Regions from separate parts of the Streptomyces sp. MMBL 11-1 genome, predicted to be linked through region 1. Evidence: riboswitches for the same ligand, from Rfam matches in the RefSeq annotation. Region 1 holds a riboswitch; each other region holds the start of a gene.
What was found. A riboswitch is a leader RNA that binds a small molecule or an ion and turns the genes downstream of it on or off. The one in region 1 is predicted to bind cyclic di-AMP.

Region 1 (3,266 bases):
TGGGGGCGCCGCTGGCCCGGCTGGAGGGACAGACCGCGCTGACCACTCTGCTCAGACGCCTTCCTGACCTGCGGCTTACGGGCGAACCTGGCGATTTGCGCTGGCGCGGCGGGCTCATCATGCGTGGACTGCGCACCCTTCCGGTCGCGTTCGAGCCGGGTGCCCGGACCGAAAAAAGTGACACAGTGTCAACTCTGTGACTTTCACGTGATCTGCGCTGCATCGACTTGTGACACACGTTCGAGTCCCGCTAGGTTCACGGTTCGACGCGTCGGTCGCACCTTGCTCACGCGTCACTTGGGCGCCGAAGCAGGCACGGAATCCGCTGTGCGGCGCTCAGGCCACTCGCTTGTCAGTCGCACGGAAGGCATACCCATGGGCTCCGCGAACGGCAGACACCGCCGCCCTCGCCAGGCACCCGCCCTCATCGTCGCCGCGGGCGTGACGGGATCGGCCATCGCCATCCCGCTGCTCGGCGCCGGCGGCGCGCACGCGGCCGAGGCCACCACCTGGGACCGGGTCGCGGAGTGCGAGAGCGGCGGCATGTGGAGCGCCGATCTCGGCAACGGCTACTACGGCGGGCTCCAGTTCTCGCAGGAGACCTGGTCGGCGTACGGCGGCACGGAGTTCGCGCCCCGCGCCGACCTCGCCAGCCGCTCGCAGCAGATCTCCGTCGCCGAGAAGGTCCTGGACGACCAGGGCCCGAAGGCGTGGCCCAGCTGTGCGGTGATCTCCGGCCTCGCCGTGGACGGCGGCCTGCCCGGCGTCGACCCGGGCACCTCGCCGTCCACCGATCCGTCGGCGGACCCCTCGGCGGACCCCTCGGCCGATCCGACCTCCCCGCCGACCGGCGAAGCGGATACAACCGGTGAATCCGGTGAATCCGGCGAGTCCGGTGAATCCCCCAAGGGTGAGAAGCGTGATGAAGCGGACAAGAGCGGTAAGGGTGACGCGGAGAAGGAGAGCGAGGCTTCCGACTCCTCGGTGACGCCCTCCGCCCCGCCCGCCTCCGGCGCCCCCGACGCCTCGGACCCCTCCACCGCCCCCGACGCCTCGACGGGCGGGGAGGGCAAGGGAGGCAAGCACCGGGGCACCCCCGCGCCCGAGGAGGCCGACGCGGGCCAGGAGAACGGTCCCCGTGAGTCCGGCCGGCACGCCTCGCGCGGTGACGGCGACGCGCGGGACGGCGGCGCGGTGTCCGCCGACGGGTACACGGTGCGGCCCGGGGACAGCCTCTGGGCGATCGCCGACACGCAGGAGCTTCCCGGCGGCTGGACCGGCCTGTACGAGACGAACAAGAGCGTCCTGGGCTCCGACCCGGACCTGATCCTGCCCGGCCAGCACCTGGACCTGGGCCTGGATCCGAGCGCTGACCCGAGTACGGACAAGGGTGCGGACGAGGGCGCGGACCGGCCCGCGCCGACGGGTGCCGAGACGCCCGCCGGCAACTGATCGAATTCGGGAAAACACCCCGAAAAGACGGGTAGTTAAGAGACCTATGTCCACTTTTGCGTAAGTGAGACATGGGTCTCTTTGCTTCAACTCGCGCGTCTCGTCCGGCCGGTCCGGGCGCAACGCCCCCGACCTGCGGAAACGGTGCGCCGGCCACGGCGAGTTCGGGTTGATTGCCCCCTATGTCCATCTTTGAATGTCGGGGTTGCCTGTGTTTACGGTCGGAGCCGCTCGCACCGCGGGCCCCGTCGACCGTCACGCCGAATCCTGCCGTCGGTCGAAGGGAACAGACGCGTAAGCGCCGTAGGCAGGAGCGGGGGACCCAGGTAAGCCGCCGGGTCCGGACGCCTCGTCGAACCGACGGGGGCGTACGGGGCCGGCTAGGGGTGAAGTCGCGAGCAGCACCGTGCGACCGGGCAACTCATCAGCCCGAACCCGACAGCTCACCTCGTAGGCGTCGGTGAGGAGATTCGTTCCATGCTGCTGAACAGCAAGGGCAAGCACCGCCGCCCGTCCAAGGCCACCCGTATCGCCACCCTCGCGGGCGTCACCGGCGCCGCGATCGCCGTCCCGCTGATGGGTGCGACCAACGCCTCCGCCGCCTCCGTCGAGACCTGGGACGCCGTCGCCCAGTGCGAGTCCGGCGGCAACTGGTCCATCAACACCGGCAACGGCTACTACGGCGGACTGCAGTTCTCGCAGTCCAGCTGGGCCGCCGCCGGCGGTACTCAGTACGCCCCCCGTGCCGACCTGGCCTCCAAGGACCAGCAGATCGCCACCGCCGAGAAGCTCCTCGACATGCAGGGTCCGGGCGCCTGGGCCTGCGCCGGCGCGGGCGGCCTCACCAACGACGGTGTGGACCCGGGCGTGAACACCGGCTCCGGCTCCGGCGAGAGCAAGCCCGAGCAGGCGCAGCCCGAGCGTCAGGCCGAGCAGCCCACCACGCGCTCCGAGCAGCGCACCGCTCCGCAGGCCGAGAAGAAGGCCGAGAGCAAGAAGACCGTCACCACCCCGACCGGCGAGAAGGTCCAGAAGGGTGACGGCGAGTACAAGGTCGAGGCCGGCGACACGCTGAGCAGCATCGCCGAGGCGGAAGACGTCAAGGGCGGCTGGAGCAAGCTCTTCGAGCTCAACGACGACATCGTCAAGGACGCCGACCTGATCTTCCCGGGTCAGCAGCTCCACCTGAAGTAACCGCCGTCTCTCCTCCCCGGAGGAGAAGCGTCCGGCGGCACTTCTCCTCGCACGGCTTCCCGGCCCGGCGCGCTCGTATCCCCGGCGCGCCGGGCCGGACTTTTCGTGAGCGGCGGGCGCCGGTGAACCCGCATGCGTTCACCTCTTGTTGTTACCGCTCAGTAGATTTCTAGAGTTTTGTCCCGTGATGCAGGCCCTTGGGTCCTTTTTCGTCCCAGGAGGCGGGCGGTCGGCTGGCCGACGCGGCCGGGCCCGATAGGCTCGTGTCGCAAGGCCACAGTGACCCTGCACAACCAGTGTCAGATCCCAGAAGGAGATGCCTCGTGCCGTCCATCGACGTCGTCGTAGCCAGGGAAATCCTCGACTCCCGGGGAAACCCCACGGTCGAGGTCGAGGTTGGCCTCGACGACGGCAGCACGGGCCGTGCTGCTGTTCCGTCCGGCGCCTCCACCGGTGCGTTCGAGGCCATTGAGCTTCGCGACGGTGACCCCAACCGCTACATGGGCAAGGGCGTCGAGAAGGCCGTCCTCGCCGTCATCGAGCAGATCGGCCCGGAGCTCGTCGGGTACGACGCCACCGAGCAGCGCCTCATCGACCAGGCGATGTTCGACCTGGACGCC
Region 2 (3,266 bases), 2.0 Mb from region 1:
ACTGGAGGATGTTGCGGATGGTCGCGCCCCGGAAGGCGTAGATCGACTGGTCCGCGTCGCCCACCACGCACAGCTCGGCGGGGGCGTCGGCCTCCCCGGCCGGGCCGACCAGCTCCCGTACCAGCGTGTACTGGGCGTGGTTGGTGTCCTGGTACTCGTCGACGAGGACGTGGCGGAAGCGGCGGCGGTAGTGCTCGGCGACGTCCGGGAAGGCCTGGAGCAGGTGGACCGTCGTCATGATGATGTCGTCGAAGTCCAGGGCGTTGGCCTCGCGCAGGCGGGCCTGGTAGAGCGCGTACGCCTGGGCGAGGGTCTTCTCGAAGCCATCCGCCGCCTGCCCGGCGAAGGTCTCCTCGTCGATGAGCTCGTTCTTGAGGTTGGAGACCTTGGCGGTGAAGGACTTCGGCGGGAACCGCTTCGGGTCCAGGTCGAGGTCGCGGCAGACCAGGGCCATCAGACGCTTGGAGTCGGCGGCGTCGTAGATCGAGAACGACGAGGTGAAGCCGAGCTTCTTCGACTCGCGGCGCAGGATGCGGACGCACGCGCTGTGGAAGGTCATGACCCACATCGCGTTGGCCCGGGGGCCGACGAGCTGCTCGACGCGCTCCTTCATCTCGCCCGCGGCCTTGTTGGTGAAGGTGATCGCGAGGATCTGCCCGGGGTGCGTCCCGCGCTCGGCCAGCAGGTGGGCGATGCGGTGGGTGAGGACCCGGGTCTTGCCGGAGCCGGCCCCGGCGACGATGAGCAACGGGGACCCGGCGTGCACGACGGCGGCGCGCTGCTCGGTGTTCAGCCCGTCGAGCAGCGCGGCGGAGTCGATCACCGGGCGCGCGTGACCGTCCCGGTAGTACCCGTCCCGGGGCGGCGGGGGCGCGTCGTAGACGCCCGCGAAGAGTCCCTCCGGCACCGCTTCGGGCGCGTGGTCCTCGGGGGGCGGCGGGGGGCCGTCCTCCACGGGCTGGAGGCCGGTCAGGAAACTGTCGTCAAAGAGGCTGCTCATCGCCTCCCGAGTCTAGGCGGCCGGACTGACAAGCTGCTGCCGAAGCCGGGAAGCGGCCACTCGCCCCGGGGAATCGCCCGCCCCTCACCCGTACGCACGGAGAGCGGACGTCGACGTTCCGTGAAGGAGCGCCCGGTCGGAGGGGGTGCCCGGCCCCCGATCCGGAAAGGTCACGAAAATGTATCGGGCATATCGCTCATCGTCCTTCCCAGCGGCGGGGCCGGTTGGCTAGCGTGCTCGGTCAGGTGGCCCGTACCTCCCTGGGGCGAACCACGCCCGACGGGCACCTCTGCCGAATCCGTCCTGCCTCCCTGGCAGTCCGGAACCGGGGACCCACACGCAGAACCGGGGTGAATCGGTCCGTGACCTCGCATCCGGACCGTAGGACAGCCTTCCGTTCCGTCCGAACCCGACAGCTAACCCGGTAGGCGGTCCACGGAAGGAGATGCCGGTCTTGGCATCGCATCGCAAGCCGCGCGCGAAGGTGCGCACCACCACCCCCGCCGTCGGGCTGACGACGGCCGCTCTCGCCTCCGTGACGCTGCTCTCCACGCAGAGCGCCACGGCCGCGCCCGCGGAGCCGAAACCCGCCATCGAGGAAGTCCAGAAGAAGGTCGACGCCCTGTACCGGCAGGCGGGCGCCGCGACGCAGGAGTACAACCGGGCCAAGGCCGCCTCCGCCTCCCAGCGGACGAAGGTCGACACGCTGCTCTCCGACGTGGCGAAGCAGGCCGAGAAGATCAACGAGGCGCGCAGGGCGCTGGGCTCCTACGCGGCGGCCCAGTACCGCAACGGGGGCATCGCGCCCGCGGCGACCTTCTTCCTGGCGGACAACCCGCAGGGGTACTTCGACCAGAGCCGGCTGATGGACCGGGCGACGGAGCGGCAGCAGAAGGCCGTCGCCGAGGTCCGTACGCAGCAGGCCTCGGCGGCGAAGAAGCGCGCGGAGGCGGTGAAGAGCCTGGAGACCCTCACCGAGACGCAGGCCACGCTGGCCTCCAGCAAGAAGGACGTGCAGTCCAGGCTCACCGAGGCCCGGAGCCTGCTGTCGAGGCTGACCGCCGAGGAGAAGGCGCGGCTGGCGGAGCTGGAGCGCAGACAGGAGGCCGAGGCAAAGGAGAAGGCGGCGAAGCTGGCCGCCCGGCAGGCCGCCGAGGCGAAGGAGCGGGCCGAGGCCGAGGAGAAGGCCCGCGAGGAGGCCGCGAAGGAGTCCGGCGGCGGTTCGGGCACCGGCACCGGCTCCGGCTCAGGTACGGGCACGGGCTCGGGCACCGGCGCGGACAGCGGCTACGCCGCCAAGGCGGAGAAGGTGCTGGCCTTCGCCCGCGCCCAGATCGGGAAGCCGTACGTGTGGGGCGCGACGGGCCCGTCCAGTTACGACTGCTCGGGGCTGACGCAGGCGGCGTGGCGGGAGGCGGGCGTGACCCTGCCCCGGACGACCTGGGACCAGGTGGAGGTCGGGACGCGGGTCGCCACGTCGGACCTCCAGCCCGGAGACCTGGTCTTCTTCTACGACGACATCAGCCACGTCGGCATCTACAAGGGCGACGGGATGATGATCCACGCCCCGAAGCCGGGTGCGAACGTGCGCGAGGAGTCGATCTACTCCATGCCGATCCACGGCAGCGTGCGCCCCGCGTGACGCGCGCCGGGGGGCGGCCCTTCGGCGGCCGCCCCCCGGGGAGGCTCAGGTCCAGACCGTGGCGAGGAAGATGTTGACGACCGTCAGTCCGCCGACCGCGGCGAACGCGCCCTTGTCCACCGTCTCGTCGTCCCGCTTGACGTAGACGAGGGCGAGGATCACGACCAGCAGCGCGAGCTTGATGCCGATCTTGACGTGGTTCACGGTCTGGTCGTCGGCCTCATTGAGTCCGACCAGGGCGACGCCGGTGACGAGCATGGTCAGCGCGCCGTGCAGCATGGCGGGGGTGAAGCGGGCGGTGCCCGCCCCCATGGCCTTCATCTGCGTCAGGAAGCCGCCCAGCAGGGAGGCGATGCCGATGATGTGCAGGGCGACGAAGACATTGATGAGTACGTCCATGGCTCCGGAGCCTAGCCAGGGCCGCTCCTCCCCCACGCAGTGAGGCAAGCCTTCCCTGGGCGCTTTCCTCACTCGTGAACCAATTGCCCATTCCTTGCGCTGATTGCCCGGCAACAGGCTCCCGTTCTCGATCAGATGCGGCCGTCGAAACGTCACATCAGGGCAATAGCCGTCATGGGGATTCTTTTCCCCGCACCCGGAATAGCGTCCTGCACGGGCCCGCCG
Region 3 (3,266 bases), 4.9 Mb from region 1:
TTCGGCAAGAACACGAAGATCAGCAACGTCTGGATCGAACACGCCAACGTGGGCGTCTGGGCCGGTCGCGACTACACCAACATCCAGGAACTGTGGAACCCGGGCGACGGCGTCGAGTTCACCGGCATGCGGATCCGTAACACCTACGCCGACGGCATCAACCTCGCCAACGGCACCCGCAACTCCACGGTCCACAACTCGTCGTTCCGCAACACCGGCGACGACGCGCTCGCGGTCTGGTCCAGCAAGTACGTCAAGGACCAGTCCGTCGACATCGGCCACGACAACAGCTTCCGCAACAACACCATCCAGCTTCCGTGGCGCGCCAACGGCATCGCGATCTACGGAGGTTACGACAACACGATCGAGAACAACCTGATCTCCGACACGATGAACTACCCGGCCATCATGCTGGCGACCGACCACGACCCGCTGCCGTTCTCCGGGCGGACGCTGATCGCCAACAACGGCCTTCACCGCACCGGTGGAGCCTTCTGGAACGAGGACCAGGAGTTCGGCGCGATCACTCTCTTCCCGCAGAACCTGCCGATCCCCGGCGTCACGATCCGCGACACGGACATCGTCGACTCCACCTATGACGGCATCCAGTTCAAGACGGGCGGCGGCCTGATGCCGGACGTCAGAATCGAGAACGTCCGGATCGACAAGTCCAACAACGGATCCGGCATCCTCGCGATGGGCGGCGCGCGCGGCAACGCGACGCTCACGGACGTGACGATCACCGACTCGCGCGACGGCCATGTACTGATCGAGCCCGGTTCGCAGTTCAGCGTCTCCGGAGCCCCGAACGGGGCACGCGCCGAGCGGTAGTCCGCGGCACGGTTCCCGGGCCGGCGGACCACCGCGGGCCCGGGAACACCCGTTCCTCCCGGATGACGCAGCCGGCCGTAGTTGCCGGTGGGTCACGAGAAACCCGGGGGTGACTTCTTGGCGCGCCCGAGGGCCCCGGACCTGGGGTCCGGGGCCCTCGGGGGACGGAGGATCAGTAGGCGCCGAAGACGTTGTCGATCGAGCCGTACCGGTCCGCGGCGTAGTTGCACGCGGCCGTGATGTTGGCCACCGGGTCGTAACTGTCGGTCGAGGTGCCGGGCACGTGGTAGGCCTGGAAGGTCGGGTCGATGACCTGGAGCAGCCCCTTGGACGGGGTGCCCTTGGCCGCGTTGGAGTCCCAGTTGTTGATCGCGGCCGGGTTGCCCGAGGACTCGCGCATGATGTTGCGGTGAATGCCCTCGTAGGTGCCGGGGATGCCCTGTTCGGCCATGACCGCCAGCGACTCCTTGATCCAGCCGTCGAGGTCGTTCGTGTACGTGACGGCCTTCTCGGCGGCCGGGGCGGCCTTCGCCACGGGGGCGGCGTCGACGCGCTCCGAACGGTCGGCGCGGTCCGCCTCGGCGCCGCGCGCGGCGGACGGCGAAGCCTTGGCGGCCTTGCCCGCCGTGTCGCCCGAAGAGGCCTCGGCCTTGATTCCGAGGGTCAGCTTGATACCCGGGTGAATAAGGTCGGGATTCTCTCCGACGATCTTCCGGTTGCCTTCGTACAGCTTCTCCCAGCCGCCACTGACGGAATATTCACGGGCGATCTTGGAAAGCGTTTCACCGGCCACCACGGAATGCTGGGCAGGGGCGGCACGCAGGACGGAATTCGCCTGCGCGGACACCGGGGCGGACGCCACGGCCTGCTGCGGCGCGGCGGCGGGCGCGGGGGCCGCGAAGGCACTGGTGGCGCCGATCACCGGAAGGGCCAGGACGGCCCCGCCGGTGGTCACGGCGGCCAGGCCGCGGCGCAGCGAGGGGGACTGGGGACGACGGTGCTTACCCTGTGCGGGCATGGGGGATTTCCTCTCCGGCGCCTGCGAGGTGAGCTGTCGGGTTCAGACGGGAGATGTCTGGCCGCACGCTCGTGCGGCTTCACCCCAAGCCGTTCCGGTGACGGATCGGCGACTTACCTGGGTCCCCCGCTCCTGCCGTACGTGAGTGGGTTTCGGATTCCCGGACGGCGGCAGGATTCGGCGTTCCATCCGGATTGACGGTGACCGTAGGCGAGAAACGCCGAACAGAACAAGCCCCGCATTCCGGATTCCCCTTTTCACGCAAGATCGAGTGATGGAATTACCGGATCGGGCCACTCCGTCACGGCGTCAACTTTCTTCGCACGGAAGGGAACCGACACCTCCGCTTCCCCGTCCGCCCCCTCGGACGTGACGCTCACCACTCCCTCGCGGTGGCGGTGAAAACCGGGTCAAGCAAATGCCTCAAAGAGGCCCAACAAGCCCTTTGGGAAACATGAAGGCAAAAGAAGCAAATCGACCATATCGGTATAGCAAAACGGATTAATCGGGCACTCTAGGCGGGGCCGGTCGAGGGGCCCGCGAGGCGATCGCTTACGGTGTGCGGTGGAGACTAGTAAGCCAACCCTTACCTCCGACGTACGCTGTACCTGCCCGCGTTCGCCCGCCCCGAAGGATCACCACGCCATGACACGCCCCGTCCGCGTCGCCATTGTCGGAGCCGGCCCCGCCGGTATCTACGCTGCGGACGCGCTGCTCAAATCCGAGGTCTGCCAGGACCCGGGGGTCTCCATCGACCTCTTCGAGCGCATGCCCGCGCCCTTCGGCCTGATCCGCTACGGGGTGGCCCCCGACCACCCGCGGATCAAGGGCATCGTCAAGGCCCTGCACCAGGTGCTGGACAAGCCCCAGATCCGGCTCTTCGGAAATGTCAGCTACCCGCACGACATCGGCCTGGACGACCTGCGGTCGTTCTACGACGCGGTGATCTTCTCCACCGGCGCCGAGGCCGACCGGGCGCTCGACGTTCCCGGCATCCAGCTGGACGGCTCCTACGGCGCGGCCGAGTTCGTCTCCTGGTACGACGGGCACCCCGAGGTCCCGCGCACCTGGCCGCTCACCGCGGAGAAGGTCGCCGTGCTCGGCGTCGGGAACGTGGCGCTGGACGTGGCCCGCGTCCTGGCCAAGACGGCGGACGAGCTGCTGCCCACCGAGATCCCGGACAACGTGTACCAGGGCCTCAAGGAGAACAAGGCGCTGGAGGTGCACGTGTTCGGGCGGCGCGGCCCCGCGCAGGCCAAGTTCAGCCCGATGGAGCTGCGGGAGCTGGACCACTCCCCCAACATCGAGGTCATCGTCAACCCCGAGGACATCGAGTACGACGAGGGCTCCATCGCGACCCGCCGGGAGAACAAGCAGGCCAACATGGTCGCGCAGACCCTGGAGAACTGGGCGATCC

Region 2: another riboswitch for cyclic di-AMP. It lies ahead of PSQ21_RS21965 (C40 family peptidase); the one in region 1 lies ahead of PSQ21_RS12450 (LysM peptidoglycan-binding domain-containing protein).
Region 3: another riboswitch for cyclic di-AMP. It lies ahead of PSQ21_RS34570 (transglycosylase SLT domain-containing protein); the one in region 1 lies ahead of PSQ21_RS12450 (LysM peptidoglycan-binding domain-containing protein).

What each region holds. Positions count from the first base shown of each region.
Region 1 covers NZ_CP117709.1:2,912,083-2,915,348, reverse strand. Annotated here, with positions in the region: gene PSQ21_RS12460 (cytochrome P450 family protein) at 1-200, shown strand, start outside; gene PSQ21_RS12455 (transglycosylase family protein) at 376-1,452, shown strand; cyclic di-AMP (ydaO/yuaA leader) riboswitch at 1,788-1,924, shown strand; gene PSQ21_RS12450 (LysM peptidoglycan-binding domain-containing protein) at 1,930-2,646, shown strand; gene eno (phosphopyruvate hydratase) at 2,970-3,266, shown strand, end outside.
Region 2 covers NZ_CP117709.1:4,944,521-4,947,786, reverse strand. Annotated here, with positions in the region: gene pcrA (DNA helicase PcrA) at 1-1,000, opposite strand, end outside; cyclic di-AMP (ydaO/yuaA leader) riboswitch at 1,281-1,447, shown strand; gene PSQ21_RS21965 (C40 family peptidase) at 1,446-2,642, shown strand; gene PSQ21_RS21960 (hypothetical protein) at 2,688-3,041, opposite strand.
Region 3 covers NZ_CP117709.1:7,816,962-7,820,227, reverse strand. Annotated here, with positions in the region: gene PSQ21_RS34575 (CARDB domain-containing protein) at 1-831, shown strand, start outside; gene PSQ21_RS34570 (transglycosylase SLT domain-containing protein) at 1,004-1,849, opposite strand; cyclic di-AMP (ydaO/yuaA leader) riboswitch at 1,853-2,011, opposite strand; gene PSQ21_RS34565 (FAD-dependent oxidoreductase) at 2,495-3,266, shown strand, end outside.